DNA from 4 places in the Neorhizobium sp. T6_25 genome. Region 1 is predicted to be linked to each of the others. Evidence: riboswitches for the same ligand, from Rfam matches in the RefSeq annotation. Region 1 holds a riboswitch; each other region holds the start of a gene.
The links. Region 1 has a riboswitch for cobalamin ahead of C5L10_RS16245 (CbtB-domain containing protein). Riboswitches for the same ligand answer to the same signal wherever they lie in the genome.
Positions count from the first base shown of each region.

Region 2: another riboswitch for cobalamin. It lies ahead of C5L10_RS01820 (ABC transporter substrate-binding protein); the one in region 1 lies ahead of C5L10_RS16245 (CbtB-domain containing protein).
Region 3: another riboswitch for cobalamin. It lies ahead of C5L10_RS09160 (aromatic ring-hydroxylating dioxygenase subunit alpha); the one in region 1 lies ahead of C5L10_RS16245 (CbtB-domain containing protein).
Region 4: another riboswitch for cobalamin. It lies ahead of bluB (5,6-dimethylbenzimidazole synthase); the one in region 1 lies ahead of C5L10_RS16245 (CbtB-domain containing protein).

Region 1 covers NZ_PVBL01000010.1:168,544-176,459, forward strand. The annotation lists gene cobN (cobaltochelatase subunit CobN) at 1-1,115, opposite strand, end outside; gene cobW (cobalamin biosynthesis protein CobW) at 1,134-2,171, opposite strand; gene C5L10_RS16240 (DUF1636 domain-containing protein) at 2,168-2,578, opposite strand; cobalamin riboswitch at 2,686-2,925, opposite strand; cobalamin riboswitch at 2,985-3,214, shown strand; gene C5L10_RS16245 (CbtB-domain containing protein) at 3,251-3,427, shown strand; gene C5L10_RS16250 (CbtA family protein) at 3,441-4,202, shown strand; gene cobO (cob(I)yrinic acid a,c-diamide adenosyltransferase) at 4,199-4,813, shown strand; gene C5L10_RS16260 (cobyric acid synthase) at 4,816-6,285, shown strand; gene cbiB (adenosylcobinamide-phosphate synthase CbiB) at 6,269-7,234, opposite strand; gene cobD (threonine-phosphate decarboxylase CobD) at 7,233-7,916, shown strand, end outside.
Region 2 covers NZ_PVBL01000001.1:399,285-407,200, forward strand. The annotation lists gene C5L10_RS01790 (carbohydrate ABC transporter permease) at 1-563, shown strand, start outside; gene C5L10_RS01795 (carbohydrate ABC transporter permease) at 560-1,396, shown strand; gene C5L10_RS01800 (ABC transporter substrate-binding protein) at 1,422-2,687, shown strand; gene C5L10_RS01805 (substrate-binding domain-containing protein) at 2,764-3,747, opposite strand; gene aztD (zinc metallochaperone AztD) at 4,131-5,369, shown strand; cobalamin riboswitch at 5,576-5,770, shown strand; gene C5L10_RS01820 (ABC transporter substrate-binding protein) at 6,163-7,659, shown strand; gene C5L10_RS01825 (ABC transporter permease) at 7,669-7,916, shown strand, end outside.
Region 3 covers NZ_PVBL01000005.1:193,006-200,921, reverse strand. The annotation lists gene C5L10_RS09175 (transporter) at 1-769, shown strand, start outside; gene C5L10_RS09170 (BA14K family protein) at 837-1,286, opposite strand; gene C5L10_RS09165 (BA14K family protein) at 1,479-1,901, opposite strand; gene C5L10_RS09160 (aromatic ring-hydroxylating dioxygenase subunit alpha) at 2,001-3,245, opposite strand; cobalamin riboswitch at 3,348-3,579, opposite strand; gene C5L10_RS09155 (DUF6656 family protein) at 3,745-4,359, shown strand; gene C5L10_RS09150 (L-threonylcarbamoyladenylate synthase) at 4,393-5,370, shown strand; gene C5L10_RS09145 (FAD-binding oxidoreductase) at 5,397-6,842, shown strand; gene C5L10_RS09140 (winged helix-turn-helix domain-containing protein) at 6,839-7,219, shown strand; gene C5L10_RS09135 (DUF1217 domain-containing protein) at 7,236-7,916, opposite strand, start outside.
Region 4 covers NZ_PVBL01000022.1:115,042-122,957, reverse strand. The annotation lists gene gor (glutathione-disulfide reductase) at 1-340, shown strand, start outside; gene C5L10_RS24525 (TadE/TadG family type IV pilus assembly protein) at 365-1,726, opposite strand; gene C5L10_RS24520 (class II 3-deoxy-7-phosphoheptulonate synthase) at 2,008-3,381, shown strand; gene C5L10_RS24515 (GFA family protein) at 3,542-3,952, shown strand; gene C5L10_RS24510 (NAD+ synthase) at 4,013-5,686, shown strand; gene C5L10_RS24505 (TolB family protein) at 5,702-6,535, shown strand; cobalamin riboswitch at 6,563-6,748, shown strand; gene bluB (5,6-dimethylbenzimidazole synthase) at 6,829-7,515, shown strand; gene C5L10_RS24495 (hypothetical protein) at 7,516-7,916, opposite strand, start outside.

The sequences.
Region 1 (7,916 bases):
ATCTTGCGCTCGGGCCGTGGCGTGGTTTTCAGCCGGAGGAAGGCGGCGATACGCTCGACGACCTGTTCGATCCGGTCCGGTTCCGGCTGGTTGACGAGGTTGGCGGAGCTTTCGCCTGCCTTGAAGGAGATCGCGCCGGCCAGGATGCGTCCGTCGAGCTCCGGCAGGACGACGTGCATGGCGAGGTCGGCAGGGTTGAGGCCGCGCCGGTTCTCGGCCCAGCCATCGCGGTGGGTCGTGGCGACAACGATCTGGAAGACCGGCACGCCGGTGCGGTCGAAAATCGTTTCGCCTTTGCCATCCGTACCGCTGGCAAAGGCGGTGGCGGAAAGGATGGCCGCGGATTTCAGGTCCGAGACCGCCTGTTCGACGAAGGCCAGTGCATCTGGCTCCTTCAGACCCCCGACGAAGATCGGCACAGGTGCAAAACCGCGCTTTTTCAGCGCTTCGAACAGCGCGTCGATCGGCGCCGCGTCATTCGCAAGCAGCATGGAGCGATAGAACAGGATCGGCAAGCGCGGCGCGTCCGGCGCAAAACGGGCCAGCAGGTCGTTGGCCTCGACGATGCCTGTTCCGGGTGCGTAATAGCCGGCCTTCGGCACCGGGGCTGCCTGCGGCAGCGTTTCCGTTTTGCCCTCGGCCAGCGTCGTCAGCAACCTCGCGAGAAGCCGCATGTTGGCCGGCCCGCCTTCGCGGAAGCAGCTCAGGATGCCGGCGATCCGGTCTTCCGAAACGGTCGAGGCCGTGATCAGTCGTTCGTCGCGGATGCTGCATTCGCCGGGCAGCAGCGCCAGCGCGATCTTTTTCCGCTTCGCCATGCGCGAAAGTTCCTCGACGCCATAAGCCCAGCGATCGTAACCGCCGAGAATGCGCACCAGGATGATCTTGGCATGGGCCGCTGTCTTCTCGATCCAGAGATCGACGGACATCGGATGGCGGAGATCGGAGAGGCTGGTCAGCCGCAGGCTCGGCAGATTCGAACCCCAGACGGCGGAAAGGCCGTTCAGGTCGCTGCCGGAAAAGGACAGCACCACCACATCGGCCGGCGACTGATTGAGGTCGACCGGTTCGATGAGGTCGTCAAGCGACGACGATGTGGTGGCGAGTATGTGCATCCTTCCCTCGGGGCCTTCTTACGCGGCCAGCATCCTTTCGATCGCGGCGCGGTCGATGCCTTTTTCGCCGATCACGACAAGGCGGCTTGTCCGCGCTTCGCCGGGTGCCCAGGCGCGGTCGAAATAATGGTTCACGCGCGATCCTACCGCCTGAACCTGCAGGCGCATCGGCTTGTTCGCGACTTCCACGAAGCCTTTTATACGCAGCACGTTTCCGGCCTCCGCCGTGGCGGAGATGCGGGCGGCGAGCTGTTCGGCATCCGTGACTGTGGCCAGATCGACGACGAAGCTGTCGAAATCGTCGTGATCGTGGTCGAGTTCGTCGTCATGGTGCGTCTTGCGGTTCTCGATATCGTCCTCGACGGCAAGGCCGAGGCCGATCAGCACGGCCGGATCGATGGCGCCGTTGGCGGCCGAGACGATCTTCACGGCACGCGGCAGATGCGCGGACACGCGATCCCTGGCGGTCGCGAGGCCGGCGGCATCCAGGAGGTCGCTCTTGGTGAGCACGATCATGTCGGCGCAAGCCACCTGGTCCTCGAACACTTCCTCGACCGGATCGTCATGGTCGATCGAACCGTCCGCGTCGCGCTGCGCTTCCAGCGCCTCGTGATCGTCGGCGACGCGGCCTTCGGCGAGTGCCAGTCCGTCGACCACGGCAATCACCGCGTCGACGGTCACTCGGGCTTTAACGTCAGGCCACTGGAAGGCCTGGACGAGGGGCTTCGGCAGCGCGAGGCCGGAGGTCTCGATGAGAATGTGATCGACGCGAGGTTCGATCGCCAGGATCCGGTCGATCGCCGGCACGAAATCGTCCGCCACGGTGCAGCAGATGCAGCCGTTGGCAAGCTCGATGATGTTGTCTTCCGGGCAGCTTTCGATGCCGCAGCCCTTCAGGACGTCTCCGTCGATGCCCACATCGCCGAATTCGTTGACGATGATCGCCAGCCGCTTGCCCTTCAAGTTTTCGATCAGGTTGCGGATCAGCGTGGTCTTGCCGGCGCCTAAGAACCCGGTAACGACGGTGCAGGGAACGCGGTCGAACGAAACGCTCATGATGGCATGTCCTCGTGGTGATGAAAGGGTGGAATACGGGCCGTCATGCCCTTGCCGCGCAGGCAGGTCGGGCGGCCGCGAAGGGGAAGGAAGCCGCGTTCGTCCTCGGCCAGCATCATCGCGCCGGTGACGATATCCTCGACATTGTCGAGCGACAGGTGGCCGAAGACATAGGACCAGCCGCTCTTGTGATTAAACGCGGCACTCGGGCTTTTTTCGCAATTGGCAAGGCAGGTGACCGGCTTTACCGCGAGCGGCTTGCCGCTTGCTGCCTCGCGCAGCGCCGCGATCAGTGCGATGCCCGGCCGGATTTCGCCGTCGGACGCATCACGGCAATTGGTGCAGACGAAAATCGTCACATCTGCCGGGCCGGCGGTTGCCGGATCATCTGGTCGGTGGTCACTCATCGGTCAGCCGCGTTCCCGCCGGGGTCGAAAAAATCGGGGCGCGGAGCAGAAGGTCGAAATCCCTCTGCGGTGATCGAGAAACTTCCTCCGGAGCACCCCGCCCGGTGAAGCAAAATTAATCGGACGGCAGGTCTCCTGGCTCGCGGGTCATCGCCATTTGCCCGCCTTCCCAGGATACCGTTGGCCGGATTTCCCAGTGGCTTGACGGCCAAATGGCCGTTTTAGGCAATGGCTCGCCGCCTACAGTTGCGGGGGCAGCCGCGGCATTGATCCTGAAAAGGGATCGCACCGCATTCTCTCTTAGCCCTCCCCGTTGCCGGAAAGGGACCATCTCTCTTCAACTAAGCCCGGTCGCAGGCCCATGTCAATGCGTCGCAAAGGCGATTGCCGTCACGCCGAATTCGTCTATAGTGACCGAGCCTATGGTGCCCGAAAGGGTTTTAGAGGGAATGCGGTGCGACGGATTTCTGCCGTCCAACCCGCGGCTGCCCCCGCAACTGTAAGCGGAAAGTCTTCGACCAAAACGGCCGTCCGGCCGTCAAGCCACTGGGAAATCCGGCCAACGGTATCCTGGGAAGGCGGGAGAAGGCGTCCGATCCGCGAGCCAGGAGACCTGCCAGAGGCGGCAAAGAACGTGAACGGCCCTCGGGTGGAGGGCGAAAGGACGAGACCATGGTTACGAATTCTGCTGCAGCTGCAGTCAGCCTCTCCGCTTCGAAAATCATTCCCCTCAGCATGACGGCCTTGCTCGGCCTGTTCATCGTCGGCTTTGTCGGCTTCTCGCATCTGGAAGTCGTCCATAACGCCGCGCATGACACGCGCCACTCGCTCGCCTTCCCCTGCCACTGAGGAGTTCTCCCCAATGTCGTTGTTTCGCAACATCGTCTTCACGGCGGTGATCGCCGGGCTTTTGTCCGGACTGCTGCTGACCGTGATGCAGAGCTTCTCCACCGTGCCGCTGATCCTGCAGGCGGAAGTGTTCGAGAATGCCGCGCCCGAGGCGGGCCACAGCCATGATGCTGCACCGGCCGCAGGTGCCACGGCATCCGCCGCCGAGCATCACCACGGTGAGGAAGCCTGGGCTCCCGCCGATGGCTTCGAGCGTTTCATCTATACTGCTGCCGCCGACATGCTGTCGGCTATCGGTTTTGCACTTGTCCTCGTTGCCGCCTCGGAAGCGTTCAGCGGCTTCAAGGGCTGGCGCGGCGGCCTGATGTTCGGCATTGCCGGCTTCCTCGCCGTCATTCTCGCGCCCGGCCTCGGCCTGCCGCCGGAACTGCCCGGCATGCCGGCTGCGGAACTCGGCCCGCGCCAGATCTGGTGGGTCTCGACGGCGGTCTGCACGGCAGTGGGTCTCGGCCTGCTCGCCTATACCCGCTCGGCCGTGTTCGCAGCGCTTGCGATCGTGCTGCTGATCGCCCCGCATCTGGTCGGCGCGCCGCTGCCGCCAAGCCATGAAACGGCGGTCCCGATGGATCTCCATGCCCGCTTCGTCAACGCCGTCTATGCCACCAACCTGGTGTTCTGGGCGGTGCTCGGCGCGCTTGCCGGGGTCGTCCGCGAAAAGTTCCGCGCTGGCGAGGAAGCTTCTGCCGGATCTCCGGCGAAGCTTGTTTCCCGGTGAAGGAGATCGACGAGGCGTCCGTCGAGCGCCACCGCGCCAAGATGGCGAACCGCAAGGCGGTTCAGGATGCGGAAGTGGCCGAGAAGACCCAGGAAAAGGGTCTTCTCATCGTCCATACTGGGCCCGGCAAGGGCAAATCCACAGCCGCTTTCGGCCTGGCGCTGCGCATGCTCGGCAACAACCGCCGGGTCGGCGTCGTGCAGTTCATCAAGGGCGCCTGGTCGACCGGGGAGCAGCCGGCCCTTGCCGTCTTCGGCGACCGCGTCGTCTGGCATACGATGGGCGAAGGTTTCACCTGGGAGACCCAGGACCTGAAGCGCGACGTCGCCGCGGCGGAAAAGGCCTGGGAAAAGGCACTCGAGCTGATGGCGGACGAGACGATCGGGCTCGTCATCCTCGACGAACTCAACATCGCGCTTCGTTATGACTATCTCGATCTGGACAAGATCGTCGCCGCGCTACAGGCACGGCGGCCGGATCTGCATGTGGTCGTCACCGGCCGCAACGCCAAGCCGGCGCTGATCGAGGCCGCCGACATGGTGACCGAGATGTCGCTGGTCAAGCATCACTTCAAGGCGGGCGTGAAGGCCCAGGCCGGCATCGAGTTTTAGCCATGGTTGGGTCCAAGCCAGCTCGGGCGCTGATGTTTCAGGGAACGGGCTCGGATGTGGGCAAGTCGCTGGTCGTGGCCGGGCTTGCCCGCGCCTTCGTGGCTCGCGGCCTGAAGATCATGCCGTTCAAGCCGCAGAACATGTCGAACAATGCCGCGGTCACCGCGGATGGCGGCGAAATCGGCCGGGCGCAGGCGTTGCAGGCGCGCGCCGCCGGCGCGCCGCTCAGCGTCCACATGAACCCCGTGCTCCTGAAGCCGCAGAGCGAGGTCGGGGCGCAGGTGGTGGTGCAAGGCAGGGTCGAAGGCAATGCCAAGGCCGCCGAGTATCAGATGCTCAAGCGGACACTGATGCCGCGGGTCCTGGAAAGCTTCGATATCCTTCGCGACCAGGCCGATCTCGTCCTGGTCGAAGGCGCCGGCAGCGCCTCAGAAATCAATCTTCGCCACAACGACATCGCCAATATGGGGTTTGCCCGGGCCGCTGACGTGCCGGTGGTGCTGATCGGCGATATCGACCGCGGCGGGGTGATTGCCAGCCTTGCCGGCACCAGGCTGGTGCTCGATCCCGACGATGCGGCGATGATCCGGGGTTTTATCGTCAATCGTTTTCGCGGCGACCCAGACTTGTTCGCCGACGGCATGCGAATGATCGGGGAACTCACCGGCTGGCATTCGGTCGGGCTGTTGCCGCATTTTGCCGACGCGGCCCGGCTGCCGGCCGAAGATGCGCTTGGCCTCAATGCACCGTCAGTGCGAAAGGCCGGTGCGAAGATCAGGATCGCGGTGCCGATCCTGCCGCATATCTCCAATTTCGACGATCTCGACCCGCTGGAAGCGGAGCCGGATGTCGATCTCATCCGGGTTCGGCCGGGACAGGCCATTCCCGGCGATTGCGATCTCGTGCTGCTGGTTGGTTCGAAGGCGACGATATCCGATATGCGGGCGCTGAAGGCGGCCGGTTTCGACGTCGATATCGCCGCCCATGTCCGTCGCGGCGGTCGGGTGCTTGGCCTGTGCGGCGGGTACCAGATGCTTGGAAAAACCATTTCCGATCCGGACGGAACCGAAGGGCCGCCCGGCTCGATCGACGGGCTGGGCTTGCTGGATGTGGAGACCGTTCTTTCCGGCGATAAACGGCTGGAGGCCGTCTCAGGCGAAAGCTTCGACGGAATTTCCCTGTCCGGCTATGAAATGCATATCGGGCGGACGTCGGGCGTGGATTGCCAATGCCCGTTCTCAATCGTCGGCGGCAACCCGGAAGGCGCGATATCGGCGGATGGCCGCGTCTGGGGCACCTATCTTCACGGTCTGTTTTCCGACGATCGGCAGCGGTCGGCCTGGCTGACGAGGCTCGGAGGCTCTACCTCCGGCCTCGATTACGAGGCAGGCGTGGACGCGGTGCTCGACCGGCTGGCCGGCCATATGGAAAAGCATCTCGATCTCGATGGGCTGCTCAAACTTGCCAGATGATCCATGCCAAGAGGCCGAAAAGGCCGATCAGCAGTGCGTCGGCGACGCGGGCGAGTTTCAGCGCGCGGCGAATGTCGTCGTAGGTGAGCTCGGAACGCCCGCCCTCGCCCATGAAGCGCGCCTCGATCATCTGTCCGCCATAGCTGCGCGGCCCGGCGAGCGCGATGCCGAGCGCGCCGGCCATCGCCGCTTCCGGCCAGCCGGCATTCGGCGACCGGTGATGGCGGGCATCCCGCCTGATGGCGCGGATCGCGTTGCCCGGCGAGGCGCGATCGATGAAACCTGCCGCGACCACGAAAAGAAGGGCGCTCAGGCGCGAGGCGGGCAGGTTGATGAGATCGTCGAACCGCGCGGCCGCCCAGCCGAAGGCCTCGTAACGCGGCAGCTTGTGGCCGATCATGCTGTCGGCGGTATTGGCCGCCTTGTAGCCGACGCCCCCCGCAAGACCGCCGATCCCCATCCAGAAAGCCGGCGCGACAACGCCGTCCGAAAAATTCTCCGCCAGGCTCTCGATCGCGGCCCGGCAGACGCCGGCTTCGTCGAGCTTTTCCGGATCGCGCCCAACGATTTTCGAGACCGCTTTCCGCCCGGCATCCAGGCCTCCGTATCGCAGCGCCGTCGCGACGGCCTCGACATGGGTTTCAAGGCTCTTCTGCGCCGGCAGGCTAGCAGCGATCACGACCAGCAGGATCGGCCCGAGGGGGATCATTCTCAGGTCGTATTCGATCACCAGGCCGAGCAGGATGGTGATCCCGAGAAATGCCAGAAGCGCGAACACGCCCTTCCGCTTGCGCGTGGAAAAGTCGTCGCTTTCACGGTTCAGATCGCGGTCGAGCCGGGATATCAGTGCGCCGATCCAGGTGACCGGATGGCCGATGCGCCGGAACAGCCAGTCCGGATAACCCACGATGCGCTCTGTGATCAGGGCGAAAAATGCGAGAAGGAACATGAAGTTGGCAGGCCCTGAGATTGGCGACGAAGTTGGCGGTCCGATACAGCACGGCGGCAATCTTTCCCGTGCCCGGGCACTGTTTCCACATGCGCCGGAACCCTGGGTCGATCTTTCCACCGGTATCAGCCCGCATTCCTATCCGTATTCGCCCCTGCCCGACAATGCTTTCACGCGACTGCCTGACGTCGCATCGGCGGAAAGGCTGAAGGCCCTTGCCGCTGCTGCCTACGGCGCGCCGTCGGCGGCACGTGTCGCGGCCGGGCCGGGGACGCAGATCCTGCTGCCGATGGTCGCGGATCTGGTCGCCCGGAAAGGCCGTGCCGCGGTTCTTTCGCCCACCTATGCGGAGCATGCCCGCGCGGCGCGGCTTTCCGGTTTGGAAGTCACCGAAACCGACGGTCTGGATCGGTTGGCGGAAGCGGACCTCGCCGTCATCGTCAACCCCAACAACCCGACAGGCCGGATCGTCCCGCGTGCCGACCTTTTGGCGCTAGCGGCAGTCATGCGTGCGAAAGGTGGGCTGTTGGTCGTGGACGAAGCCTTCATGGATGTCTCGGAAGCATCGAGCGTCGCGGATGCGGTTGATGCCGGCGGGCTGGTGGTGCTGCGCTCCTTCGGCAAGTTCTACGGCATGGCGGGCCTGCGGCTCGGCTTCGTGATCTCACATCCGGAAACCGTG
Region 2 (7,916 bases), on a different contig from region 1:
CTTATTTCCTGCCGGTCGCCTCCCTGCTCGTCGCGATGGCGACGGTCTGGCAATATCTGTTCCACCCGACGATCGGCCCGATCAACGCGCTTCTGGCGCTCGGCGGCCTGCCGCGCCCCAACTGGCTCGGCGCCTCGACATCCGTCCTCTACAGCCTGTCGATCATCGGCATCTGGCAATCGGTCGGCTTCAATCTCGTCCTGTTCCTGGCCGGCCTCACCGCAATCCCCCGCGAGCTCTATCACGCCGCGCATGTCGATGGCGCCCGCTCCACCTTCGACCGGTTCCGGCTGGTCACCTGGCCGATGCTTGGACCAACAACGCTGTTCGTCACGACGATCAGCATCATCAATGCCGTCAAGGTCTTCGAGACGGTCAAGACGCTGACCGAGGGCGGGCCGAACAAGGCTTCCGAAGTGCTGCTTTTCACCATCTACCAGGAAGGGTTCGTCTACCTGAAGGTCGGCTACGCCTCGGCGATGACCGTCGTCTTCCTGATCATCCTGATGGTGCTGATGTTCCTGCAATACCGCGTCCAGGACAAGCAGGTGCATTACTCATGAACGCTTCTGCCTTCACCCTCGGGCGAGCCGTCCGCCTGTCGATCCTGATCTTCGGCGCGGTGATATTTCTCGCCCCTTACGTCTTCATGATTTCGACCGCCGGCAAGGCGCAGAGCGACATCTTCTCCTCGTCGCTGTCGCTCATCCCGCAGCACTGGTCCTATGTCGAAAACTTCGCCAAGGCGCTGACACGCGTCTCGATGACGCGGCTACTTTTCAACGGCGTCGCCGTCTGCGCGCTGATCTTCGTTTTCCAGGTGGTGATCGCCATCCCCTGCGCCTACGCGATGGCGAAGCTGAAGTTCCGCGCGGCAAGGCTGATGATGGTGCTGGTCATGCTCGGCCTGCTGGTGCCGATCCATGCCACCGCCCTGCCGCTCTATGTCGCCTTCGACCGCATGGCCGTCCTCAACAGCTATTTCGCGCTGGTTGCCCCCTTCACCATCTCCGTCTTCGGCATCTTCCTCTTCCTGCAGTTCTTCCGCGCAATACCGGACGACCTGATACATGCCGCCCGGCTCGACGGGATGTCGGAGCTTGGCATTATCGGCCGCGTGATCGTGCCTAATGCCTGGCCGGCGATCACCGCGTTCGCGATCTTCTCGGTCGTCGCCCACTGGAACGACCTCTACTGGCCGTTGATCGTGGTTTCCAACCAGGCCTATGCGACACCGCCGCTCGGTCTCCTCTATTTCCGCGCCGCCGAGGCCGGCGACGACTACGGCGCCCTGATGGCCGCCACGCTGATCATCACCACTCCCCTCGTTGCTGCTTTCCTTCTGGCACAGAAGCGCTTCGTCGAGGGCATCACAATGACCGGTCTCAAAGGCTGACCGGCATCAACCAGGAGACTATGCGATGAAGCATCTCACCAACATCCTCGCCGCCGCGGCGATTGCCATGACGGTGTCGCTTCCGGCCCATGCCGAAACGACATTGACCGTGCATTATCCGATGCCGGGTTTCTTCAAGGACGTGATGGACACGATCTCGAAGAAGTTCATGGAAGAAAATCCGGACATCAAGATCCAGTTCGCCAATCCGTCGGCGACCTATGAAGAGGGCATCCAGCTGATCATGCGCCAGGCCGGCACGGCGGAAATGCCGGACCTGACCTTTATCGGCCTCAACCGCCTGCGCATGGTTCAGGAGCGCGACCTGCCCGTCGATCTCGCCCCGTTCATCGCCAAAGAAGGCGATATGGGCAAGCTCGGCTTTTCCGACAACATCCTGAAGCTCGCCCAGGTCAAGGGCAAGCAGGTGGGCCTTGCCTTCGCGACGTCGAACCCGATCATGTACTACAATGCCGACCTCGTGAAGGCTGCCGGCGGTAACCCGGACATGCCCCCGAAGACCTGGGACGAAGTCATCGCGCTCGGCGCCAAGATCAAGGCGCTCGGCAACGGCGTCGAAGGCATCGACTTCCGCTGGCAGGGCGACGACTGGATGTTCTCGGCGCTTCTGTTCGGCGCCGGCGGCCAGATGCTGGGCGCTGACGAAAAGTCCGTCGCTTTCGCCGGGTCGGAAGGCCTGAAGGCTGTCGAGACGCTCGACCGCATGGTCAAGCAGGGCGGCCTGCCGGTCTTCACGGCCCAGGCCGGTGAACAGGCATTCTTTGCCGGCAAGGTCGGCATCGAGTTCAAGACGACCGGCGCGCTGCGCAACACGATCAAGAGCGTCGGCGACAAGTTCGACCTACGTACCGCGCAGATCCCGCTGATCGATCCGGTCAAGGGCAAGCTGCCGACCGGCGGCAATGCCGTCGTCATCCTCGCCCGCAATGCCGAAAAGCAGCAGGCCGCCTGGAAGTTCGCCAAGTTCGCCGCCGGTCCGTATGGCGCCTCGGTCGTCGTTCCGGGCACCGGCTACGTTCCGAACAACGAGCTTGCCGCCAAGTCGCCCGACTATCTCGGCAATTTCTACAAGGAAAACCCGCTCTTCGTCGCCGGCCTCAGCCAGATGGACCGCATGGTTCCGTGGTACGCCTTCCCGGGCACCAACGGCGTCAAGGTCACCCAGGCGATCGTCGAGAACTTGTCGCGCATCGTCGAACAGCAGGCGACCCCGAAGGAAGCTCTCGAAGACGCTGCTTCCGAAGTGAAGGGCCTGCTGCCGCGCAGCTAAGATCCGTCCCAGCTTGATCGCATCATGGACCCGCCGTTTCCGACCGGAAGCGGCGGTTTTCCTTTTGCATGAAGCGTTAGTGGATTGCCCGCACTGTGCCGCCCCGGCGCAGCATATAGGCAACGTCGAGATGCCGGGGGGGCGCCGCATTCTCGGCCATGTCCAGCAGCAGCGAGGCCGCCGCCGCCCCCATGCTCGCATCCGGCATCTCTACCGTCGTCAGCGGCGGGTCCATCAGCCGCCCGATGGCGATCCCGTCGAAACCGGCGACGGAGATGTCGCGGGGTACGGAAATTCCTTCGCGCCGCAGCGCGCTGATGACGCCGAGTGCAAGAAGATCGTTGGAGGCGATGATCGCCGTCGGCGACACGGTCGCGAGCGCCGGGGTGAGATCGAGCTGGTCATAGCCGTTGAGGAAGGAAATCTCGACCGCTTCCAACGGTTCAACGCCATTCTTGTTCATCGCATCGCGATAACCCTCATGCCGACGACGCGCGCGGTCGGAGGCCACGAAATTTCCGGAGACGAACAGGATGCGTCGATGGCCGAGACCGATCAGCATCTGCGTCAGCTCCCGGCCGGCACCGCGATTGTCCACGGTCACGGCGGCAGGAAACAGCGAGGTCGGCATGTTGTTGAGAAGCACGGTCGGCGGCAGCGAGGATGTGAGGGCAACGCTCGTGGCGGGGTCGCAGACGGTCAGGATCAGCCCGGTCGGCCGGTCGTTGAGAAGCGAGGCGACTGCATCCGCCTCGCGTGCAGGGTCGTAGTTCGACTGGGCGATTAGCACGCCATGGCCGGCAACCAGCATGCGGTTCTGGATGCTGGAAAGCGACGAGGCGAAGACGGGATTGGTGATGCTGGGGATCAGCACGCCGACCACCGGCCGTTGCCCGGGTCTGCCGGCCGCTGAATTGATCGGCCGATACCCGAGCTCTGCCGCCGCGCGGCGAACCCTGCGGGCCATGCGGTCGCTGACATTGCCGTTGCGACTGAGCGCCCGGCTCGCCGTCGCGAGCGAACATCCGGCTCGTGTCGCCACCTGCTGCAATGTCGTCATCGGAGAAGGTCCTCTTCCGTTTGCCAGGCCTCGAGGCCTGCCGACAGCAGATTTCCTCCCGATATGTAAGAGTTTTATGTCAGCAACGACGGATTTTCCTCAAACGGCAAGGCCGACTGCCGCCAGGCAATCTGTGAGGTCCTTTTGTCCTGCCGCGTCAAACCCGCAAGCTGCCCGGCGCTGACGGCTAGCGTGAACCAGGCAAATGTCACCATCGCAGGGATTGACAACAGCCGCCTATGTAATGTTATTACGCTCAATACTGAATGTAACGATATAACATGCATAAACCCGCAACCGAGGCAGCCGTAAATCTGCAGGCAAGTCATGTTCCGGATAGCCGCTCGGCGCGACAACAGTTCAAGCAATAAGGAAGGAACCTCATGAATTTGTCCCTCACTCCAAACCGTCTCCTAGCCGCTGTCGCATCAGGCCTGATCTTCGCAGCGTCCGGAGCGTTTGGCGATGAAGATCACGAGACGAAGGAAGCATGGCGTCTGTTTGTCGGCGATCACACGAACCCCGTCGTGCGTGCCATCAACTTCGAGGACGGCAAGGAACTCGGCCGCTATGACCTCAAGGGTCCCGCGGCCCTGACCGCTAGTGCCTCCGGCCAGACCGTATTCGCTACCCAGTCAGATCATGACATCGTGCACGTCATCAGGACTGGCATCGATTTCTCCGATCACGGGGAGCATCGGGATCTGGAGGTTTCCGACGTCGGGCTGTTGCCCGTGACTTTCGAGGGCAAGCGTCCTTTCCACGTCGTTCCGCATGACGACCATGCGATCCTCTTTTACGATCGAGGCGGCAAGGCGGATATCATCGACGAAACCGCTCTTCTCGGTGGCAGTGCTGACGTGAAGACAGTCGACACGACGAAGCCGCATCACGGCGTAGCGGTGACGATCGGTCGTTTCGTGCTGGTGTCGGTCCCAAACGCTGACGTCGAAACCAAGCCCGACGAACTGCCGCCGAGGATCGGCCTTCGCGTCGTCGATGAGGCAGGCAAGCAGCTCGGCGACGTCGCGAAATGCACCGATCTTCACGGCGAGGCCACCTCGGCCCGGCTCGTTGCCTTCGGTTGCAAGGAAGGCGTTCTCGTTGCCCGGCCCGGCGGCATTGATGGTCCGAAGCTGGAAATGCTCGCTTACCCGACAGACCTGCCAAAGGGCAGCACCGGGACCTTGCTTGGTGGCAAGGCGATGCAGTTCTTCCTCGGCAACTACGGCGAGGACAAAATCGTCCTGATCGATCCGGACGCCGAGGAGCACTTCCGGCTGATCGCCCTGCCTACCCGCCGCGTCGATTTCCTGCTGGATCCGGCAACGCCGCGCAATGCCTACATCCTGACCGAGGACGGCGATCTTCATGTGCTGGACGTGATCAAGGGCGAGATCGCTCGCAAGGCCAAGGTCACCGAGCCCTACAGCAAGGACGGCCATTGGCGTGATCCGCGGCCGCGTCTTGCCGTTGCGGACGGCCATATCGTCATTACCGATCCGCGGCACTCGCTGGTTCGCGTCGTCGATACGGAGAGCCTGAAGGAGGTCCGGACGATTCCCGTCGAAGGAAAACCCTTTACGATCGTTGCCGTCGGCGGCTCCGGAGCATCGCATTGACGCGGTAGCGTTTGGGTCCGGAATTCCCACGGCAGTTCCGGACCAGGATCCGTTCAGGAGATGACGATGCAGCAGCCGGCGCCTGATCGACAGCCTGTCTTCCTGCCTGACCTTTGGCGAATCTTCCGGATCCTTTTCGCACCTTGGGAACGACGAGCCGCGTGATGCGGCATGAAGCGGCGCCGTTGACAGTCGGCAGAGGGAGTGTAAGTTCGCGGCGTCAAGGTTCTTCCATCTCGCGATGGAAGCTAAGAGGGAATCCGGTCAAAACCGGAGCTGTCCCGCAACTGTGAGCGGTGAGCCGTTCGCCCAACATGTCACTGGCAGCCAATGCCGGGAAGACGGGCGATGACGGCTTTGACCCGCGAGCCAGGAGACCTGCCTGACGATAGAAGTTCCGTGGTCGGGGTGTGCCACAGGAATGACGGTTCGTCGGGCCATCGTGCCTGCCGCAACCTTCATTTTTGCTGCTCCTCCTTGAGTGAGACGAAGGCAGTGAAAACACAGGGATTATCTTCCCAGCACGTATCCGGGCGCGCCGTCCTCCTGATCGGCAAATCCGCCTTTGCGGCATCACCGCATCTGGAAATGCAGCGGCTCGCGGAGCTTGCGGCCGGCATGACCGGGGCCGGAACGGTGCGCTTCGCCTTTACCGAACAGGGAACCCCCTCGCTGCGCCAAGCGGTCCAATCTGGTCGCTTAGCTGCCGCATCGTCGAGGACTTCGCCTATCATCCAACAGGCCGCAAGCAGCGGCTTCGCACCCCATCCGAACAGAACAAGAGGAGAGACAATTGAGGTCGCAGACTTTATCGCGCCTGGCCGCCGCCTGGCTCACCGCCACAACCTTTGCCACCGCAGGCACCGTCTTCGCAGGCGAGCCGCTTCGCGTCGGTGCCACCTACATCACCAGCGGCACGGACCCGGCCAAGGGCTCGAACGGCTGGGCGCTGGTCAGCCATGGCGTCGGCGAGAATCTCTTCACCGTCGATCGGGACGGCAAGCTCGTGCCGGAGCTGGCCGCGAAGGCGGAGCGCATCGCAGACCTGACCTGGACCGTGACCCTGAAACCAGGCCGCCGGTTCTCCGATGGCACGCCTGTCACCGCCAGGGCACTGGCAGCCGGTTTCGATACCACGTTCGCCATCAACAAGGCGACGCTCGCGACCGGCGGCAAGCTGACCTTCGAGGCGGTCGACGACCTGACGCTGAAGGTGACGACCGAAAAGCCGGTGCCGTTCATTCAGGCGCTCTTCGCCGAATGGCCGCTGATTGCCTACAAACCCGCCGAGGCCGGCAATGCCGTCTTCAGTGGTCCTTACCGGATCTCCGCCTTCAAGACGGATGCCTCGATCACGCTGGAGCCCAACGTGCATTTCGCTGGCGCCGATGAGCGTTCGCCGGTCAATTTCCGCAAGTTCGGTGATGCCCAGACCCTGACGCTGGCGCTGGAAGCAGGCGAACTCGACATGGCCTTCGGCTTGCCGTCGGAGGTCGTTACCCGGCTCAAGACAAATCCGGACCTGACGATCAAGTCGTTCCCGGTCGGATACCAGTATCTTGCTTTCTTCAACACCGCCCGGCCGCTGATGGCTGACGTGAAGGTACGCCGGGCGATCGATCTGGCCTTCGACCGCAAGGAGCTTGCAGCCGCGATCAACGGCGGCGAACCCGCGACCGGTGCCTATGCCGCCTATTTCCCCTTTGCCGGCAGGCAGGCCCGTCCGACCGATCTTGCCAGGGCCGGCGCGCTGCTCGACGAAGCCGGCTGGGCAAGAGGCAGCGGCGGCATGCGCGAAAAGGACGGCATGCCGCTGCGCCTGCTGGTCATCACCTACCCGCAGCGCCCCGATCTCGTCACCATGCTGCCGGTGGTCAAGGCGGAACTCGTCAAGATCGGCATCGCGGTCGATACGCAGGTGGTGGAGAACATCCAGCAGGTCGCTTCGGCCGGCGACTTCGACATTGCGCTCTGGGCGCAGCATACGGCCCCGAGCGGCGACGCCGCCTTTTTCCTGAACTCGATGCTGAGAAGCCGCGCTTCGCTGAACTATGCGAAATATGCCTCGCCGGATTTCGATGCGATCCTCGACCGATTTGCTTCCGAGGGCGATCCGGCAAAGCGGGTGGCGATCGCGCTGGATGCCCAGCAGAAGATCTTCGCCGATGCGCCCGCCTCCTTCCTGGTATCGCCCGTGTGGTATGTCGGCCTGTCGAAGCGGCTGAAGAACTACGAGCCGTGGGGATCCGACTATCACGTCCTGCGCGCCGATATCGGCGAGACGGAGTAGGGCCACGTGATGCGACTGGCCCGGTTCGGCATACAATCGATAACAGGGTTGCTGGCGGTTTGGCTCGCCTCTTTCTCGGTCATCACCTTGATGCCGGCCGATCCCGTCGCGATCGCCATTCGCGTCTGGAGCCTGCCGGCGACGGAAGAAACCGTCGCCGCGCTGAGGGCGGAGTGGGGGCTCGATCGGCCGTTGCCGGTCAGGTATCTGCATTGGCTGGCGGATTTCCTCGGCGGCGACTGGGGCCGCTCCTTCCG
Region 3 (7,916 bases), on a different contig from region 1:
CACGCACGCCGCCGTGACGCTCGACGAGCAGCTCGTCTATGGCACGCTGGTCGATTTCCAGCGGGAATTCGACAGCGAGACACGCAATATCGGCTGGCTGCATTTTTTTGTCTCGGACAGGATCATCATCACCACGCGCCTGCAGCCCCTGCGCTCGATCGACCGGGTGCGGGCGGCGATAGAAAAGAACGCCTCGCGCTACAAGAAGCCGATCGACGTGTTCGAGACACTGGTCGCCGAGTTCCAGCGCACGCTGATCGTGCTGGTGATGGAACTCACCGAGGAGATGAACATCATCGAGGATTTCGTCTACGACAACACGCCGCGCGATGAACGCCGCCGCCTCGCCCCGATCAGGCGGACGGTGGTCAGGCTGCACCGGCATCTGAGGACGGTGCTGACGCTGCTGCGGCGCGCAGCGGCGACCGATGACGACGAGATGCCGCCCGGTTTCGACGACGCCGCCTCGCGGCTGATCGGCCGGCTGGAGGCGGCGGACCACGACGTCTACGCGCTGCAGGAGCGGGCGCGACTGCTGCACGAGGAAATCGACTCGAAGCTCTCCTCCGAGACCAACCGTCACCTCTACATCCTGTCGCTGATGACCGCGTTCCTGCTGCCGCCGACTTTGGTCACCGGCTTTTTCGGAATGAACACCTCCTCGCTGCCCTTCGAAGGGGGCTCCGGCGGGACGGCCTACGCCTTCGGCTTGATCGGCATTTCGGTGCTTGCCGCCTGGTGGCTGTTGAAGCGCACCGGCATTCTCTGACCGCTCGACAAACGAAACCCGCCCGGGGTCGATACCGGACGGGTGGGATGGTGCCTGCCGGGGGCTCTTAGAAATAAGGCGAATAGCAGGTCTGGCGCGGGCCGTAGTTCGGCTGGAACGAGTTCGAATAGGCGTCGTAGGAACGATAGCGATCGGTGCACCATTCATAGTGGCGCGGATTGATATCGTCGCCGCCATAGGCTGGAGCCGGCTCGGCATAACGCGGCTGGGCGGCGATGGCGCCGCCGATCAGGGCGCCGGCACCGAATGCCGCCAGCGGGAACCAGTAGCCGTTATGGCGGCGATAACCCGGACGGTAGTCGCGATAACCGCGATGCCCGCCATACCAGCCGCCGCCATGGCGACGGTACTGGATGAGGGTCACGTCGGCGTTGGCGCCCGTTTCGATCCCGGCGGTCGGAGCGGACGGCAGCGGCATCGCCTGCGCCGGCATTAGAGAGCCGGCAAGAACGGCAGCGGAGATGCCAGCAACCGCGATCTTCTTCAAAAGAGTCATGTTAAGTCCCCAGATCCCTTGTCTATGTTTCAATTTTCGACAGCCAATTATTTCAGTATGCAGTGGATTTCAATTTTGCCGCGACCTTAGGAAGTTCATCCTGAATGCGCAATTAACGTGCGCCGCGACGAAGCAAGCCCGGCCGCGGCATATGCCGCGACCGGGCTTGGCGGAGGGATGGTCAACGCTTGCTTACCTGTAAGGCGAGATGCAGCGTGCCCGCACGCCGGCGCGCGGCGAATAGGTATCGTCCCAGGCGCGATAGCTGCGATAGCGGCTTTCACACCAGGCGACGTGACGGCTCGAATAACCGCCCCGGTCGGCCTGTATGGCGCCACCGATGATGGCACCGGCGCCGAAGGCGGCGAGCGGGAACCAGAACCCGTTGTAATAACGGTAGCCGGGCCGGCGATCGCGATAACCGCGGTGGCCGCGATACCAGCCATAGCGGTCACGCCGGAAGTCGCGACGGTACTGGACGTTGGTGATATCGCCGGCGGCCGAAAGGCCGGCCGGGGGCGCCGGCATCTGAACTGCCTGTACAGGGACGACACCGGCGAACATGGTCGCGACGGCGACTGCCACTGCCGTCAGGCGCAAACGAAGAGCATTCATCTTAGGCGTTTTCCTCATTCTGATTTTCAATGAGAAAACAACGGCGGATGTGAGATTCCGTTCCGGGCGGGGCACCTGGCGCGGATCACGAATTGGCGATCAGGCGACGATCGAAAGTTGCGCCTGATCGCCCTGCAGCCGGTTGACCATGAAGTTCGAATACCATTCGACGAACTGCATGACTCCGCCTTCGTGATGTGGCGAATAGGGACCCGGCTCATAAGCGGGCGAGCGGATGCCGAAGGCGTTTTCCTCGACGATCTGGCGGTCCTGGTCGTTGGTCATGTTCCAGACATGGGTCAGTTCTTCGAGATTGTAGTCGACGCCCTCGACCGCATCCTTGTGAACCAGCCATTTTGTGGTGACCGCCGTTTCCTCCGGCCCGAGCGGGGTGACGCGGAACGAGATCGCATGGTCGCCGAGAATGTGGTTCCAGCTGCTCGGATAGTGGAAGAGCAGCATGGTGCCGATCGAGTTGATCGTCACGTCCTCGGAGAGTTTGCGCTGCACGGCGTTGCGGCCGCTCATCGTATAACTCTCGGCATCCTCGATCAGCGGCATGCGCGCGACGCGGAACTGGCCGGTCTCGTCCATGCGGAACTCGCTCGGCAACCCGGCCTCCTCGCAACGCTGCCAATGGGCGGCGATGACCGGATCGTCCTTGGCACCCTGGACGCCGGTCGCAGTCGGCGATTCCGGATAGGTGCGGCAGAGCTCCGGGTGGTTGGCGGCGCAGTGGTAGCACTCGCGGTTGTTTTCCCAGACGAGCTTCCAGTTGCCCTTCTCGATAATCGTCGACTGGTGCGCGACCTTGGCTTCCGAGAGGCGATGCGGGGCCATATAGGGCTCGATCGCCGCACGAACCGGCGCGAAATCCGGCGCCTCGTTGGCAAGGCAGATGAAGATAAAGCCCGCCACGCTTTCGCAATGGACCTTCTTCATGCTGAACTGGGTCTTGTCGAAGTCCTGGCCCATCTGGCGGCCGACCAGAAGCGAGCCGTCCAGCTCGTAGGTCCATTGATGGTAGGGACAGACGAGCCGGACCGCCGAGCCATGCTCCTTGGTGCAGACGCGGCTGCCGCGATGGCGGCAGGTATTGTGCAGCGCCCGAATCTGGTTGTCGCGGCCGCGCACGACGACGACCGGATAATCGCCGATCTGCAGGGTGAAATAGGCTCCCGCCTTCGGCAGCTCGCAATCATGCCCGACGAACAGCCAGTCGCGATACCAGATCATTTCCAGATCGAGCTTGAAATAGGCGGGATCGGTATAGAAGGGTTGTTCGAGGCTGAAGCCTTCACGACGGTTCTTGAGCTGCCGCAGGGCCTGATTGCGAATTTCCATATTATCTTCCTCGTCAATGTGGACAGCGGAAGGACATGGAAATGCCGGCCGGCCTTCAAGGCCCACCCCAACACCCTGTCCCGAACGCCCGCCGCGTCCGGTCGTCATTTTTGATCCCAAGGCTGGTTTCCGGGCTCAGGAGCTGTCCGTTGCGGGACGGGCTCGGCGCCTTCCCGGGCGGCCTTTTCGGCTCTTTCCCAGTGGCCTCTACCAAGCTTTGTTGCTCCACCACCGTTGCGGGGGCAGCGCCGGATTAGGGTTTCTAAAGACCCCTGCCGGCTTCCCAATTCTCCGCCTTCCCTAGTCAGGCGGCACCTCAAGATCGAGGCGGATATAATCATCGAGCGAGCGTGTCGCATAGGCGACATTGCGACATCGGCAACCGCGTTGGCGACAGCGGCGAAACGGCCCAAAATGCAACACTCCAGCCCCGCGAAAGCGAAACCTGTCATTAAGGGATAAGCCATAAAATCCCGGCGTGAATGGGAGCGATGCCACCGTGCAGGCCAAGGGAAAGATCCGTTACTACAAAGCTCCTCCACCACCGCCTCCGGCGCCGGTGGTGGTGAAGACTGCTTCCCATTCCGAATTTCTCCGGACGGGGCGCATCGCCCGCTACAATCCGATCTGGCTGCCGGAAGAGCGCCGCTATCTCACCCATAACGAAGTCGCCGAGCGCACGGGCAAAAGGCTCGAGGCGGCCGGCGAGACGAGCCACAACCGGATCAACTCCTTCCATCGCTCGATCAAGTTTCCGAAGATCATCTTCCACCACACGCTCGATGAACGGCCGCATCTCGGCTATTGCCATGTCACCGCGGCAAGAACGTTTCTTCCACGCGGCGGCCCGGTAAGCTGGTCGTTCTATATCGCCAACTTCTTCTCCAAGATCGGCGAGGAAGAGACGTTCTTCGAACATATCAGCCCGGCCTATTCGCGCATGTATTTTGCCGTCGCTGTCGAACGCGAGGCGGGTCAGCCGCTGCAGATCAACCGCACGATCCGCAAGAACGGCCTTCTGTTCCAGACCAATGATCCGATGGAAGCCATCAAGAATGTCCTGATGCTTGGCACTTCCAACGAAATGCTCCGCGAGATCATCAAAAAGCTTTGAAGACGCCCGGGTCCGCGTTATTGACGGGCGGATATGACGGCTCAAATCATCGACATCACCCGGGATCACGACGGTGCGCTTGCCCAAGCCTGCACCGTCCTTGGCGACGGCCTTCCCGTGGCGATCCCGACCGAGACGGTCTACGGACTTGCGGCCGACGCCACCAATCCCGCCGCCATCACCCGCATCTACGAGACCAAGGGCCGGCCGCGCTTCAACCCGCTGATCTGCCACATGTCGGATCTCGACATGGCCGAGCGTTATGCCGACTTCGATCCGATCTCGCGCAGGCTTGCCGAAGCCTTCTGGCCGGGGCCCCTCACCCTAATCCTTCCCCTGAAGCCCGAAAGCGGCATCCATGCACTGGCGACGGCCGGGCTCGATACGGTCGGCATCCGGCTTCCCAAGGGTTTCGCTTCCGATCTGATCCGCGCCTTCGGCAAACCGCTCGCGGCCCCCAGCGCCAACACGTCCGGCAAGGTGAGCCCGACCAGCGCGCGCCACGTGGCCGACGACCTGGGCGAGAAGCTGGCATTGATCATCGACGGCGGTGCGGCTCCGGTCGGTGTCGAATCGACCATCGTCCGCGTCGAGAACGGCGTGATCCGGCTGCTGAGACCGGGCGGGGTGGCCGCGGAAGAGATCGAGACGGCAACCGGTCTTGCGGTGATCCGGCCTGAGGGACCGGCGGCGATCATCGAGGCTCCGGGTATGCTGGCCTCTCATTATGCGCCCGGTGCAGCGGTGAGGCTCAACGCCGACCATGTCGAGGCCGGCGAGGCGTTGATTCGGCTCGGCTCCGCTCCGGTGAAGGGAATGGAACTCGCCGCGGCGGTTTTTGACCTGAGCCCGTCCGGCGACCTTGCGCAGGCGGCGGCAAATCTGTTCGATTACCTGAAGCGCGCCGACGCCACCGGTGCCGCCAGCATCGCCGTCACGCCCATTCCCGACCATGGGCTCGGGGAAGCGATCAATGACCGGCTGGCGAGGGCGGCCGCCCCGCGGGAATAAGACGGGACAAAGAGGAGGAGACGCCGATGGACATTTCAGGGCCGAATCCAGAGCTTCTCGACCGCTTCGCGGCGATCGTCGGTGAGAACCACGTCCTGCGCGACGCGAACGATCTTGCGCAGCATCTCGTCGAGGGCCGCGGGCTCTACAAGGGTTCTTCGCCTATGCTCCTGAAGCCAGGGTCGGTCGAGGAAGTGTCGGCGATCCTGAAGCTTGCAAGCGAGACCGGCACGCCGATCGTGCCGCAAACCGGCAATACCGGCCTCGTCGGGGGGCAAACTCCGCGTACCGGCGGCAACGACCTGATCGTCTCGCTCGAACGGATGAACCGCATCCGCGATGTCGATCCGGTCGCCAACGTGCTGGTCGCCGATGCCGGCGCCATCCTCGCCGACGTGCAGAAGGCGGCAGAAGCCGTCGACCGACTGTTTCCGCTGTCGCTCGGCTCGGAAGGATCCTGCCGCATCGGCGGCAATCTTTCCACCAATGCCGGCGGCACCGCCGTGCTCGCCTATGGCAATACTCGCCAGCTCTGCCTCGGGCTCGAAGTGGTGCTGCCAACCGGCGAGATCTGGAACGGCCTGCGCCGGCTCAAGAAGGACAATACCGGTTACGACCTGCGCGACCTGTTCATCGGCGCGGAGGGCACGCTCGGCATCATTACCGGCGCAGTGCTGAAACTCTTTCCGCAGCCGGTCGGGCATCAGGTCGCACTTGCCGGCCTCAACTCGCCGGCAGACGCGTTAAAACTCTTCGAGCGGGCCTCGAACCTCTGCGGCACGGCGCTGACCGGTTTCGAGCTGATGCCGCGCATCGGCATCGAATTCGTCACCCGGCATATAGAGGGCGTGCGCGATCCGCTCTCCGAACCGCATCCGTGGTACGCGCTGATCGACATCTCGACCTCCGATTCCGCCGAGACGGCCAGCTCCATGGTGCAATCGCTGCTCGAACAGGGTTTCGAGGCCAGCCTCATCCGTGACGCCGTGATTGCCTCCTCCGTTGCGCAACAGAAGGCGCTCTGGCACATGCGCGAAAGCATGTCGGACGCGCAGAAACCCGAAGGCGGCTCGATCAAGCACGACGTGTCGGTGCCGGTCTCGAAAATTCCAGCCTTCATGGCAGAAGCCGAGCAGGCGGTGCTGGCAGCCATGCCGGGCGCCCGGGTCTGCGCCTTCGGCCATCTCGGCGACGGCAACATCCACTACAACATCTCGCAGCCGATCAGCGCCGACATGGCCGCCGACAAGGCAGCCTTCATCGGCCGCTGGCGGGAAATCAACGCGATCGTCCACGGCATCGTACTCGCCGCCGGTGGGTCCATTTCGGCCGAACACGGCATCGGTCAATTGAAGCGCGACGAGCTTGCCCATATCCGCTCGCCGATCGAGATGGACCTGATGCGGCGCATCAAGCAGGCGTTCGATCCAGCCGGGATCATGAACCCCGGCAAGGTCGTGGTCATTCCATGAGCCAGCCGTCGAAGACCACTATACGAATCGACCTCGACAATGGCGTGCGGCTCGGTCCGGGCAAGGCGCAGCTTCTGGAACTGATCGCCGAACACGGCTCGATCCGGGCGGCGGGCGCCTCGATCGGCATGTCCTACCGGCGGGCGTGGCTGCTCGGAGACGAAATCAACCGGATGTTCAAGGAGCCGGCGATCTTTACCCGCCATGGCGGGAAAAGCGGCGGGGGTGCGGGCCTGACCGAATTCGGCCAGGAACTGCTGTCCCGCTACCGGCGGATGGAAAAGGCAAGCCGCGACGCCATGCGCGCAGACCTCGACTGGCTCGAATCGAACGCCGATCCGCACTTCGAGACGGCCGACAAGAGCGACGACGCCTGAGAAGAGCGGTTCGCGCTCAGCTCATCCTGATCTGGGACAATGCCCACAGCGTATCCGAGCTTATGCCCGCCGAGCCGCCGCCTCCGCTTAGGATGCTCACCGCCGATGCCGTATTCACGCTGTTCTCCAGATCGTACATGATCGTGAAGCGCTGCACCAATTTCTTCACCTTTTCCGGATCGGCCAGGTCCTCGAGATCGAGCTTTTTCTCGACTATCTTGGCCTGCTGATCGACATCCATGTTGCCGATTTCCGGGGGTAGGCTGAAGGTGATCCGGAAGAACTCCATCAGCGCCTCGTCGCCGAGGATCACGTAAGGGTCGGTGATGCTGTCGGACATGCGCTCGAAATAAAGCGCGAGGCGGACGCCCGGATTTTCCTCGCCCTGCTGGGTTTCGAGCATCTGGCGGACGTAAAGGTCCTGGGTCGCGACAACTTCGCCACCGTTCTGAGCCTCGCCTGCCGAGCTGCGGTCGATCTCGCCCTTGGCATCGAAATTGAAGGTGCCGACGATCTGTGCAAACCGCTTGTCCGTCTGGGTATTGACGAAGCTCTCGGGATCGGCGGGATCCGAGTTGAAAGCCTCCTTCAAAAAGTCGTTGGTGACCGTGGAAGGATCTATCCCCTTGGAGATCAGCAGAATGTCGAGCGTCTTGCGGTCGGCGAGCAGCTCGTCGCGGCTGCCGATACGCTGCAT
Region 4 (7,916 bases), on a different contig from region 1:
GATCGGCACGGTCGGGCTGTCGGAAGAGGAGGCCGCCAAGCGCTATCCGGAGATCGAGGTCTACCGTGCCGAATTCCGGCCGATGAAGGCGACGCTTTCGGGACGGTCGGAAAAGATGATCATGAAGCTGGTCGTCGATGCGGCAACCCGCAGGGTGGTCGGTGCCCACATCCTTGGCCACGATGCCGGCGAGATGGCGCAGCTTCTCGGAATTTCGCTGAAGGCCGGCGTCACCAAGGATGATTTCGACCGCACCATGGCCGTCCATCCGACGGCTTCGGAAGAACTCGTCACCATGTACAACCCGAGCTACCGGGTGAAGAACGGCGAGCGCGTCTGACGCACTCCCGACTTCGGCGCCGCGTCAGCTGGTGATCCGCGGGGTGCTGACGATCTTGTGGAAAAGGGTATTCATGGCGCCCGCTATGCCCTCTTCGAGCGAGACCTCGAAGAAATAACCGGGGCTCGCGCATTCCTTCATCTTCGCGGAAATCCCGCCATCGAACGGCTTTACCCACTTTTTCCAAAACTCATTGCTGTGTAGCGGCAGATAGGTGGTGTAGAGTACCGCAATACGGATGTTCTTTTCCTTCAGCGCCTGACAGAATTTTGTATCGATAGGCTCGATACAACGGCCCGCCGTGTTGGTCACCAGACCTTTCTCGCTGGTGCAGCCGTTCGGTTTGTAGCTGTCTCCCACACCGTCTGCCACCAGGAAGACAATCTTCTGGCGGTCGGCCTTACTCGTGCCGTTTCCCGGAAGGCCATATGCCGGCTTACTGAGAATCTCATCCCCAATGCGCGTGAGAGCGTCATCAAAGCTGGTTTGTTGATCGCTGTTGTAGTTCTGCTTTGGAATGCTCATCAGTTTGATTTTTTCAGTTGCCTCGCCGACCGTAGTGAGGTTTTCGTTCAGTTCGGCGACCTTGAAGAGCTGTGCGTCCTGCGCCCGTTCTCCGAAGGTGTAGGCCGCCATGCGAAACTGGCCGGGCACGGTCTGCGTATCCGTTGCAGTTTTCATCAAAGTTTCGGTTGCTTCGGCGACGACATCGATACGAATAGGGATGCGGTTCTGCTTGGCGACGTTGTAATAGCTGTTCGGATCTTCCTTTCCGTCCTCATGGACAATATGGCATGCAAAGGCGCACTCTTTGTCCTTGCCCTTGCCATCCGAACCGTTGCGAGTTGCGGATTTCATATCGTCGATGGCCTGCGAGTTGGCAGCAACGCCCATGGAAGGCGTGTTGTCGAGCAGCATATAAAAGTCGAGGAACGACGGCGTCTGGTACTGCGCGGTGGCCTGGCCGGAAACGGTAATGTCGTCCTTGCCGAGGATCGTCATGAAAGTGGTCCGCAAGGTCGCGCTGAACGATACGCGCGAGGTCAGGATGCCGTTGTTTTTCGCGACCTCGATATCGACGTTGACGGGAAGGGTGGAAAGCTCGCCGAACATCTGACCGAGGAAGATGCTTCGGGCTTCGGCCGGATCAAGCGCGACGCTTCCGTCGCCCGGCAGCTGCATCGCCTGAGCGACAGCCTTCGATTTTTCGGCGATCGCGCCGACGGCAGCCGCATCGGCAGCGCCGACGAGTTGCTGCTTGACTGTAAGTGCGTGGCCGAAATCGAGCGCCATGCCGGCTGTTCCGATCAGTGGAACCAGTAGAAAGGCGGTCATGACGCCGAAATTGCCGCCGCGATCCTTCCAGAAACGTGTCATCTGATGCATCGCCTGCTCCCCAGCAAGAAAACCTTGCAGGAACGTCGCGCAAATTCGTGAAATTGTGGCTAAGAACGGAATTAAAATACAAGGCATGTCTTGATTTCATACTGCACGCGATGCGACCGGGTACTGCGTCAGCTTGATATTCCTGGCCTTTAGCGCGGGGACGGGCCGGCGGCGAAAGCGGGCAAAACGGCTATGCAACGGTGCTGTTAAGGTTTATAAGCCGCCTCGATTTTAAAGACTTGCCCGGCGGAGGATGGCCGAGGCTGAAACAGGTGAGCGAGATGGCACAGAATTGGACCCCGAGCAGTTGGCGGCAAAAACCGATCCAGCAGGTCCCGGAATTCCCGGACAAGGTTGCGTTGGCAGCGACCGAAGCTCAGCTCGCAACTTTTCCGCCGCTCGTGTTCGCCGGTGAGGCCCGTCGCCTGAAGAAGCAGCTCGCCAGCGTCGCGGAAGGCAATGCCTTCCTGCTGCAGGGTGGCGACTGCGCCGAGAGCTTCGTCGAACACGGTGCCGATAATATCCGCGACTTCTTCCGTTCGTTCCTGCAGATGGCGGTTGTCCTGACCTATGGCGCCCAGCTTCCGGTCGTCAAGGTTGGCCGCATCGCCGGCCAGTTCGCCAAGCCGCGCAGCAACTCGCACGAGACCCAGGACGGCAAGACGCTGCTCACCTATCGCGGCGACATCGTCAACGGCACCGAGTTCACCGAGGCGGCCCGCACGCCGGATCCGGAGCGCCAGATGATGGCCTACCGGCAGTCGGCCGCGACCCTCAACCTGCTGCGCGCCTTCGCGATGGGCGGCTATGCCAATCTCGAAAACGTCCACAAATGGATGCTCGGCTTCGTCAAGGATAGCCCCCAGGGCGAACGTTACCGCAAGCTCGCCGACCGCATCAGCGAGACCATGGACTTCATGACGGCGATCGGCATCACTTCGGAAAACCAGCCGAGCCTGCGCGAGACGGACTTCTTCACCAGCCACGAAGCGCTGCTGCTCGGCTACGAAGAAGCGTTCACCCGCGTCGACTCCACCTCGGGCGACTGGTATGCGACGTCGGGCCACATGCTGTGGATCGGCGACCGCACCCGTCAGCTCGACCATGCACATGTGGAATATTTCCGCGGCATCAAGAACCCGATCGGCCTCAAGTGTGGTCCGTCGCTGCAGGCCGACAACCTGATCGAATTGATCGACGCGCTCAACCCGACGAACGAAGCCGGTCGTCTGACGCTGATCTGCCGTTTCGGTTACGACAAGGTCGCCGACGCGCTGCCGAAGCTGATCCGCGCTGTCGAGCGGGAGGGCAGGAAAGTCGTCTGGTCCTGCGATCCGATGCACGGCAACACGATCACGCTCAACAACTACAAGACCCGGCCGTTCGACCGGATCCTGTCGGAAGTCGAAAGCTTCTTCCAGATCCATCGTGCGGAAGGCACCCATCCGGGCGGCATCCATATCGAGATGACCGGCAAGGACGTCACCGAATGCACCGGCGGTGCTCGTGCGGTCTCGGCCGGCGACCTGCAGGACCGCTACCACACCCATTGCGACCCGCGCCTCAACGCCGACCAGGCCTTGGAGCTCGCCTTCCTGCTCGCTGAGCGGATGAAGAGCGGCCGCGACGAAAAGCGGATGGTTGTCAACGGCTGAACCGCCGCGCATCATCGCTGAAAATCGAAGAAGGCCGGCGGTGACGCCGGCCTTTCTGCATCTTGATATGGCTTCCATTGATGATCATCATCAGCGGAATAGATTTGACCTCGCGGCCCGCGCTCGCGACACTCGGCCGTCGCTTCGTTGAGGATGGTGCATGGAGCAGAAGAACAGTGGTCGTTGCCTGTGCGGCGAGATCCGGTTTGAGACGGTGGGTCCGCTGCGGACGGTCACGGCCTGCCATTGTTCGCAATGCCGCCGCCAGACCGGGCTTTATTACGCGGCGACCAGCGTTCGCGTCGAGAACATGACGCTCGAAGGCGAGGAGGCGCTGAGCTGGTATCGCGCCAGCGACGAGGCGCGGCGCGGCTTCTGCTCGCAATGCGGCTCCGCGCTGTTCTGGCAGGAGGAGGGCGCGGCGAGCATTTCGATCCTGGCGGGCGCTTTCGATCAGCCGAGCGGGCTTGTCATGGGCGAGCATATCTATTGCGCCGACAAGGGGGATTTCTACCAATTGCCCGAGGACAGCGTGCCGCATTATCCGGGCGATCGCCCCGCATCCGCCTGAACCATAAAAAACTCTCGGAACAACGTTGCCGCCACCGACGGCTGGCGCTAAATCGGTACCATGACCCAGGACATCAGCCAGACTTTCCGCATCGCCGTCGCCCAACTCAACCCGACCGTCGGCGATATCGCCGGCAATCTGGCGCTGGCCCGAGAAGCCCGAAAGGATGCCGCCCGCGAAGAGGCGGATCTCATCCTGTTCACCGAGCTCTTCCTGTCCGGTTATCCGCCGGAAGACCTCGTCCTGAAACCGGCTTTCCTCAACGCCTGCCTGAAGGCGGTGGAGGAGCTTGCGGCCGATACGGCAGACGGCGGCCCCGGCGTCATCATCGGCTTCCCGCGTCAGGGCGCGGAAGGCCGGCACAATTCGATCGCCGTGCTCGACGGCGGCAAGGTGATCGCGGTGCGCGACAAGATCGACCTGCCGAACTATGGCGAGTTCGACGAGAAGCGGGTCTTCATCGCCGGAGAGATGCCAGGCCCCGTCAATTTCCGCGGCGTCCGGCTCGGCATCCCGATCTGCGAGGATATCTGGGGCGATCTCGGCGTCTGCGAGACGCTCTCGGAAAGCGGGGCGGAAATCCTGCTCGTGCCGAACGGTTCGCCCTATTATCGCGGCAAGGTGGATATCCGCCATCAGGTCGTTCTGAAGCAGGTGATTGAGACCGGCCTGCCGATGGTCTATGCCGCCCAGCTCGGCGGTCAGGACGAACTGGTCTTCGACGGCGCAAGCTTCGGCTTCAACACCGACAAGTCGCTTGCCTTCCAGATGAGCCAGTTCGAGCCGGCCGTCGCCGTCACCGAATGGAGACGGATTGGCGAGACCTGGCATTGCGCCCGCGGGCCGATGGCCCGCATTCCGGAAAAGGAGGAGGCGGATTATCGCGCCTGCCTCCTGGGGTTTCGAGATTACGTCAACAAGAACGGCTTCAAGTCGGTCGTGCTCGGCCTGTCGGGCGGCATCGACAGCGCCATCTGCGCGGCGATCGCCGTCGATGCGCTGGGCGAGGAGAGGGTGCGCACGGTGATGCTGCCTTACCGCTATACGTCAGAGGATTCGCTGAAGGACGCGGCCGATTGCGCCAAGGCGCTCGGCTGCCGCTACGATATCGTGCAGATCGCCGAGCCGGTGGACGGTTTTTCGTCGGCGCTGGCGGAGCTGTTCGAAGGAACCGACGAGGGCATCACCGAGGAAAACCTCCAGAGCCGCGCGCGCGGCACGATCCTGATGGCGATCTCCAACAAGTTCGGTTCGATGGTGGTAACGACCGGCAACAAGTCGGAAATGTCGGTCGGCTACGCGACCCTCTACGGCGACATGAATGGCGGCTTCAACCCGATCAAGGATCTCTACAAGATGCAGGTCTATGCGCTGGCCGCCTGGCGCAACCAACACCTGCCGCCGACAGCTCTCGGCCCCAGCGGCGAGGTGATCCCGAAGAACATCATCTCCAAGGCTCCGTCCGCGGAACTCAGACCCAACCAGACCGACCAGGATTCGCTGCCGCCCTATCCGGTGCTCGACGATATCCTCGAATGCCTGGTCGAGTTGGAAATGGGGACCGAGGAGATCGTTGCCCGCGGCCACGACATCGCAACCGTTCACCGGATCGAGCACCTGCTCTATCTCGCTGAATACAAGCGGCGCCAGTCGGCACCGGGCGTCAAGATCACCAAGAAGAACTTCGGCCGCGATCGGCGTTATCCGATCACCAACCGGTTCCGCGATCGGTAGGAGAGGATCATGGCCCTGCGCAGCTCGGTCGAGATCTTCAATATCCGGACGAGGACGATGCGGGTGGTCTGGCAGACGGAAGCTCTGTTCGAGGCGCCCAACTGGTCGCCCGACGGGCGTTACCTGATGCTCAACAGCGAGGGCCTGATCTATCGTCTGTCACCGGAGGGTGATGACGGGCCTGAACTGGTCGATACCGGCTTTGCCCGCCAATGCAACAACGACCACGGCATTTCGCCGGACGGTTCGCTGATCGCCATCTCCGACAAGGTGGAGTTCGGCAAGTCGGCGATCTATGTGCTTTCCGCCGCCGGTGGCGGCGTGCCGAGGCTGGTGACCCGGAACCTGCCGTCCTACTGGCATGGCTGGTCGCCTGACGGAAAAAGCTTCGCCTATTGCGGCATCCGCGGCGACGAGTTCGACATCTATACGATCGGCATCGAAGGTGGCGCAGAGACGCGGCTGACATTCGGCGAGGGCCGCAATGACGGGCCGGACTATTCGCCGGATGGGAAATGGATCTATTTCAATTCCAGTCGCAGCGGGCTGACGCAGATCTGGCGCGTTCCGGCCGCCGGCGGCATGGCCGAGCGGATCACCGACGGCGGTTACGGCGACTGGTTTCCGCATCCGTCACCGAAGGGTGACAAGCTCGTCTTTGTCTCCTACGATGCCGATGTCTTCGATCACCCGCGCGATCTCGACGTCCGCATCAGGCTGATGGACATGGACGGCGGCAATGTCGAAACGCTTTTCGAGCTCTTCGGCGGGCAGGGCACGATGAACTCGCCGAATTGGTCGCCTGATGGCGATGAGTTTGCCTATGTGCGCTATTTTCCCGTCGCATGAGCGCCTTGCGCCGAGGATGGCGTGAGGGCATAACCGATCCCGTCAGGTGCCGGCGACAAGCCGGAGAATCGGGAATCCGGGGTGGAACCGGAACGTGCCCAACGCTGTGAGGTGGATGCTCGGCCGCAGGATAAGCCACTGGGAAACCGGGAAGGCGGCGGTTGAGGCGGATGAAGCCAAGTCAGAAGACCGGCCTGACACGATAGACCGACCCCGCGCGGACGGCGGAAAGGTTTCGGACCTCTCCTTGCTTCTGAAAGGCAAGGGAGCAACGGCATTGTTGGGGACAAACGATGCAACCTGATCCTTTCGCGCATGCCTTGCTGCCTGCCGGTGAATTTTCGAAGGCCGAGCGTGCGGCCGTCTACAGGGCGATCGAGACGCGCCGCGACGTGCGCGACCAGTTCTTGCCCGATCCGCTGCCGGACGACCTGGTAAAGCGGCTGCTGGGCGCCGCGCATTCGGCACCCTCGGTCGGCTTCATGCAGCCCTGGAACTTCATCCTCATCCGCGATCCGGCGCTGCGGGAGGCGGCTCGTGCCGCCTTTTCGCGCGCCAATGACGAAGCCGTGGAGATGTTTCCGGAGGAGAGCCGCGACCTTTATCGCAGCCTCAAGCTCGAAGGCATCGTCAAGGCGCCGCTCTCGATCTGCGTCACCTGCGATCCGGATCGTGCCGGCCCGGTGGTGCTCGGCCGCACCCACAATCCGCGCATGGACGTCTATTCGACGGTCTGCGCCGTGCAGAACCTGTGGCTTGCGGCAAGGGCCGAGGGCGTCGGTGTCGGTTGGGTCAGCATTTTTCGCGAGGAGGACGTGCGTGCGCTGCTGGGCGTTCCCGACCGCGTCGAGATCGTCGCGTGGCTATGCCTCGGTTATGTCGATCAACTCTATGCCGAGCCGGAATTGGCGCTCAAGGGCTGGCGCCAGCGGTTGGCGCTGGAGGAGCTGATCTTTCAGGATCGCTGGGATAACCGTTGATCACTGCTGCGGCTGCGGTCCTGCCGATTTCGGATTGCTGAGGTCGATATCCGCTTCGGGCAGGAAAGCCGGCCCGACGGTGCGCACCTTCTTGTTTGGATCGTATGGCCGCTCCTGCGGCGGTGGAGCGGGCGGCTGGACCGCGGCCTGCGGCTTTTGCGGGCGGGTCTGCAGCTTGGTGATCCCGGAATAGGGCTGCTCTTCTCTCGGAAGTTCGATGCCCGGCACCTTTCGGCGGTCATCGACAACAGGCGGCAGCGGCTCGAAGGAGGGGATGCAGCGCTGTTCGCGAATGGCGGCGAGAATGGCATTCCGCTCTTCCGAGGGCAGGATCATCTGCCGCGAACTGTTCCGTTCCGCCGCCAGCGCGTCGCGGCTCTGTTCCATTCTTTCCAGCGCAT